Regions from separate parts of the Exiguobacterium sp. N4-1P genome, predicted to be linked through region 2. Evidence: riboswitches for the same ligand, from Rfam matches in the RefSeq annotation. Region 2 holds a riboswitch; the other holds the start of a gene.
What was found. A riboswitch is a leader RNA that binds a small molecule or an ion and turns the genes downstream of it on or off. The one in region 2 is predicted to bind lysine.
Positions count from the first base shown of each region.

Region 1 (3,186 bases), 290 kb from region 2:
TCGTCACGTCCGTTCCATTAAACGAAACGACTTTTCCTGCTGATCGTTCTGAAGCATACGCCGACAGTTGACCGACTGGAAAATCGAGTTCCTTCAAGACTTGTAACATCTTTTGTCCGACGGCGCCTGTCGCACCGATGACTGCTACGTGGTACATGTTCATTCCTCCTTACAGGCTAAACGCGTTCGCAATCGCCGCGACCGTTCGTTCGATATCTGCTTGTGCGATTGTATACGAGATACTGATTTCTGATGTCGTGACTTGATAAAACGTGATGTTCTCGGCACGGAACGTCGCAAATAATTTTGATGCGACGCCCGTTGCGTCACGCATTCCGATTCCGACGACCGATAACTTGGCATGCTCGTTATGACGATCGACTTTAACGGTCGGAAAACGATCGATGATATCTTTCAGTGCCTCTTCGAGAAACTCTTCTTCATCGAGTGGACAAGAGAACGAGAGGAACACGTCACTATCAAAGGTCGTTTGACTGATCATGTCGATATTGACATGGCGATTCGATAACAATTCAAAAATGTCGGCGACTGCTGAATTGGTTTGTGGAACGTGTTTGATTGAAACCGTCAAAACATTTTTCGTTACACTGACGCTCGTGACTGCTTTTTGTTCCATCGTTTCTGTTGCCTCCATGATCCAAGTCCCTCTTTCCGATTCAAGTGTTTTCCCAACAAAGATATGCACGCCGTATTTTTTCCCGAGTTCGACGCTGCGCATCTCCATTACCTTCGACCCCAGTGCACTCATTTCCATCATTTCATCATATGAAATTTGTGGAATCGGCTGTGCCGCTTGATGAATCCGCGGATCCGCCGTATAGACACCGTCGACATCCGTATAGATTTCACAGCGCTTATCAAGGACGGCCGCTAAGGCGACAGCCGTTGTGTCTGACCCACCACGACCGAGTGTTGTAACATCCCCAAGCTCGTTGACACCTTGGAATCCGGCGACGATGACGACATCATAGGTTTCGAGTTTCTTTCGTAACAAGTCCCCGTCAATTTGTTTAATCTTACTTTTCGTATGAACCCCCATCGTGCTGATTCCTGCCTGCGCACCTGTTTGTGATAAGGCTTTTACTCCGACGGAATTTAAGGCGATGCTGAGTAACGAAATCGTTTGTTCTTCGCCGATTGCGAGCAATCGATCGAGTTCACGTCGTTCAGGACGATCCGTGATTGCTTGCGCTTGTGCGATGAGCGAGTCTGTCATCTTCCCCATCGCAGAGACGACGACCACTAATTTTTCACCTTGTTCTGTCCGATTTTTTAAATAATTCGCAATTGACTGAATCTGTTCGACAGTCGCGACCGAGCTACCACCAAATTTAAGTACAGTTGTCACAATCCTATCTCCTTTGTCCCGAAACAGAAAAAAACGACGGGCCGGTAGGAGCGTTCCTACGGCCCGTCGTTATCACGATCGGACAAACGAAGACAAAGTCTTTCGTTCTTTTACGTAAGATAGCGCTCCGAAACATCGGTTTCGGCAGTACAACGGATCTTAACCGTTGTACCAGCAAATGAGAAGAAGCATCTTTCTCATTCACTTCGGCGGATTTCCCCTTTCACATCACTCAGCATGCTCGCTTCAATAAATGATGTTACTGATGTCATCCGCGCCTCTATCTGTCGGTTGTTAGTTACAGTTATAGCAAACATTTTTTGTTAAATCCAGTCATTTGCTAAAATTTTTTCATTTTTCCGTTAATCCGTGAGTTTTTTCTTCGCTTGATCGAGTTGTACAGAAACAGCAGCAAAACCTGTCCCGCCGTAACTTCCTCTTCTTGCCACTGCTTGCACCGGGTCGAGGAGCGGATAAACATCTTCCGCGATGACGGAGTGGAACGTTTGATACGTTTCAAGCGTTAAATCTTTTAAGAAACAATTCGTCTGAACACAATGGAGGACCGCTTTTCCGACGATTTCATGCGCTTCCCGGAAAGGAACACCTTTTGTGACGAGATAATCTGCTAGTTCCGTCGCATTCGAGAAGTCTTGCATTGTCGCCTTCTTGAGCGCTTCTGTCTTAAACGTTGCTGATTCGAGCATTCCCGTAAAGATTTGAACGGATTGTAAAACGGTATCTGCCGTATCGAAGACACCTTCTTTATCTTCTTGCATGTCTTTATTGTAAGCGAGCGGTAATGCTTTCATCGTCGTCAGGAACCCCATCAGGTTTCCATAGACACGCCCTGTTTTTCCGCGAATCAATTCAGCGAAGTCCGGGTTTTTCTTTTGTGGCATCATGCTCGAACCCGTTGAAAATGCATCTGACAATTCGATGAATGAAAATTCTTGCGACGCCCAGATGATGATTTCTTCACAAAAGCGTGAGAGGTGCATCATGACCGTCGAAGCAATCCCGAGATATTCAATGACGAAGTCACGGTCCGATACAGCATCGAGGCTGTTCGGATAGACGTGCTCAAATCCGAGCAGTTCCGCTGACTTGAAACGGTCAATCGGGAATGTCGTCCCGGCGAGTGCCCCAGCACCGAGCGGCGAAATCCGAATCCGTTTCAAATTATCTGTCAGACGATCTACGTCACGGTCGAACATCCAAAAATACGCGAGTAGATGGTGTGCAAGTGAAATCGGTTGTGCCCGCTGTAAGTGGGTATACCCCGGCATGACGGTTTCGATGTGTACATCCGCCTGTTCCGTAATCACCGTCTGCAAGTTGCGGAGGCTTTCGATTAAATCAACCACATGTTGTTCCATCCATAAATGTAAATCCGTCGCAACCTGGTCATTCCGACTTCTCGCTGTATGCAACTTCCCTGCGACCGGTCCGATTTGTTCCGTCAGCAACCGTTCGAGATTCATGTGGATGTCTTCGTCAGCAAGCGAATAGACATGTGTTCCAATCGAAGCTTGTAACGTCTTGAGACCCGCTTCGATTTTTTCCCATTCCGTCTCTTCTAGGATACCTTGTTGATACAACATATTGGCATGGGCGAGACTTCCTTCTAAATCAACTGCCGCAAGCTTTTGGTCGAATGAAATCGATGCCCCAAACGCTTCAGCCTGAGCGGAAGCCCCTTCTGTAAACCGTCCGCCCCAAAGTTTCGTCATTTTGTCACGCCTTCCTGCCGATGAACACTTGCGTGTGTCGCAATCGCAAGACCGTGCAATTTAATGAATCCTTTCGCTGCTTCA
Region 1 is NZ_CP022236.1:463,403-466,588, reverse strand. Features, by position in the region: gene A0126_RS02415 (aspartate-semialdehyde dehydrogenase) at 1-157, opposite strand, end outside; gene A0126_RS02410 (aspartate kinase) at 170-1,369, opposite strand; lysine riboswitch at 1,482-1,660, opposite strand; gene argH (argininosuccinate lyase) at 1,732-3,102, opposite strand; gene A0126_RS02400 (argininosuccinate synthase) at 3,099-3,186, opposite strand, start outside.
Region 1: linked by a shared signal. The riboswitch ahead of A0126_RS02410 (aspartate kinase) and the one ahead of A0126_RS01030 (amino acid permease) in region 2 are both predicted to bind lysine.

Region 2 (3,186 bases):
ATTTTTTTCGCATCCTTCAATGATGTGTTCGGTAAAATGATCAAAAATTCTTCTCCACCGTACCGACCGACTAAATCATCCGGACGTACAATAGAGGCAAGTGTCGTTCCGAGTTGCCGCAACACATCGTCGCCGGCATCATGACCATATGTATCGTTAACGTGTTTGAAGAAATCGATATCGATCAGGATAAGTGAATATCCATCGTCATCCGATCCGACGAGTGATAGGGAGTCGTCCAGACGTCGGCGATTAGCGAGACCCGTCAAGGCGTCGGTCATCGCAAGTTTTTGCTGGTACTGGATATTTTCAAAATGTCGTCGCAGTTCGGCTAATAAGCGATAGGTGACGAGTCCGGCTAATAAATTAAAGAAAATGTACGTAACCGATACTTTGAAAAACGTTTCCCAACTGTTTGTCAGTGCATAGATAGCTGGTAACGAATAGAGAATACCGATTCCGATCATTAATTCAAAAGTCAGCAATGTATTACGTAAAAATCTGCGTGCTATGCCAATTGTCAAAATGAATAAAACCATGATGACGGAAGCGAGAATCGCTCCTTCGATTTGATCAGCAGGTGTAATTAAAAAACGCGTTCCGATAATCATGACTCCCGTGATGAAGGCACTAGGCAATCCGCCAAATAATGTGGCAATCGCGACAGGAATGATACGTAAGTCAATCCGGGCAATATCAATTTGAATGCTGTTGAACATGAGGAGTACAGCAATTGCACCAGCTACACAACCTAAAATAAGGCGTGATTCAAGCTTTGATTTTGGTGTAATTCTTGGTTGATTTCGAAAAGGTAAAAATAAAAGCGTGATCGTCGTGAATAAGAGACAAAAATTTATGATGAAGTTATTCATAATAGACAACAAATCCTCCCAACTCCCCCTGCAGTATACTTCCAATTATATACTTTGAGTATACTCGTTCTACTAACGGTATAGGAGGTCTGAATGTTTAGAATAAAAAAAGAAAAACAGAATAAAACCTCTGTCCTTCTCTTGATTTTTAATTTATTAATTGGATGAGACGACTTCTTCATCCATTGTCGCGAGGATTTTATCAAATACATGGATCATCACGTTCAGTTCCTCTTCAGACAAAGTGCCGAATCGCTCCTGAAGATATTTGCGACGGACGACTTCGAGATTCCGAAAAGCGGCCTCTCCCTCGTCAGTCAAGGCAAGGACGATTGAACGACGATCTTCCGTCGAACGTGTCCGTGTCACAAAACCGGTCTTATAAAGTTTATCTGTCAAAGCGGTGACCTGACTTGTCGCAAGTTCGAACTGTTCCGCGAGTAATGTCGGACGCTGGGGGCCGTTTTCAGATAAGCTACGTAAGATGAAGAATTCACTTCGCGTGGCAGTACCTTCAAACAGTTGATTCAACTCACGGCGCAACGTCCGGAGAATCACGCGCATTTGTTCTTCTAATCGATATGTCAATTGGTCATGTTGTTCTTGTCCCATCTGAGCAACATCCTTTCTGTACTACCTTCTACCATTTAGTGTACTAAAAATATCGGAATTTTACTATGAGCACGGTAGGATTCAAAAATATAAATTGACAAACAAGAAACATATTATGTACTATGTCGAAGTAATGAATTAGTAAATCAACTTAATTAGTTCTCACTCAACCAGTGGGATGGAGGTTGCGATTCTTATGAGTCGGGTTACGGATGTCGTCAAGCGGCAGATGAAATAGCTCAAAAGGAAGAATTGCCGAAATCGTAGACTACTTTGAAAGTCAGCGATTGGGATTAGATCAAACAGGTCTAATACTGTCATAAACCGTTTGCGGTTTATGGGGAGCTATCTTTCACGACGGTAGAATGAGACGCATCATCGATATGTTGCGTTCTCATCTTCCTCTTGGAAGGTGAGGGCGCTTTTTTACGCCCTCTCAAAAATTATAAAAAGAGAGAAGCGACAGACATGAACAATTTACAACAGCAACAACACCCCCTTGATTCCACAGCAGAAGGGCTACAACGAGGGCTTCAAGCCCGGCATATGTCGATGATTGCAATTGGCGGAGCGATTGGGACCGGTTTATTCATCGCGTCAGGTGCCTCTGTTGCAGCGGCAGGACCGGGCGGTGCGTTACTTTCTTATACAATCGTCGGATTGATGGTCTACTTCTTGATGACGAGCCTTGGGGAGATGGCCGCCTATATGCCGGTCGCAGGATCGTTCTCGACGTACGGGACGAAGTTCGTCGACCCTTCATTCGGGTTCGCCTTAGGATGGAACTACTGGTACAACTGGGCCGTCACGATTGCCGTCGAGCTCGTCGCAGCACAAATCGTCATGCATTACTGGTTCCCGAACATTCCGGGCGTCTATTTTAGCGCGCTGTTTTTACTTTTAATGATTGGATTAAATTATTTTTCGGTCAAAGGATTCGGTGAAGCCGAGTACTGGTTTGCGATGATTAAAGTCGTCACGGTCATCGTGTTTCTTGGTGTAGGAGTCGCGATGATTTTTGGTATCTTTACTTCGGAGCCACCAGCAGGCTTCAAAAACTTTGGCTTAGGTGATGCACCGTTTGTCGGAGGGATTCCAGCTGTCATCGGTATCATTCTTGTCGCAGGTTTTAGCTTTCAAGGGACGGAGCTCGTCGGAATCGCAGCAGGCGAGTCGGAAGATCCGGAAAAAAATGTCCCGAAAGCAGTTAAACAGGTGTTTTGGCGCATTTTATTATTTTATGTATTTGCGATCTTCGTCATCGGAATGTTGATTCCATACACAAGTCCGAGCCTTGTCTCAAATGATATTACGGATGTTGCCGTCAGTCCGTTCACACTCGTCTTCGAAAAAGCAGGACTCGTGTTTGCAGCAGCATTGATGAATGCGGTCATCTTGACGTCCGTCTTGTCTGCCGGGAACTCCGGGATGTATGCTTCAACCCGGATGCTCTACACACTGGCACGACAAGGTGATGCACCGAAACTATTTGCAAAAGTCTCAAAAAACGGTGTGCCGCGGAATGCGTTACTCGCGACAGGGGCGATTGGTGCGCTTTGTTTCTTGACGTCGATGTTCGGTGGACAAGTTTATCTTTGGTTACTGAATGCTTCCGGAATGACAGGATTTATCGCGTGGCTCGGGATCGCGATCAGTCATTACCGTTTCCGAAAAGGTTTCGTCGCCCAAGGGCATGCGTTAC
Region 2 is NZ_CP022236.1:170,095-173,280, forward strand. Features, by position in the region: gene A0126_RS01020 (GGDEF domain-containing protein) at 1-872, opposite strand, end outside; gene A0126_RS01025 (MarR family winged helix-turn-helix transcriptional regulator) at 1,029-1,484, opposite strand; lysine riboswitch at 1,656-1,840, shown strand; gene A0126_RS01030 (amino acid permease) at 1,953-3,186, shown strand, end outside.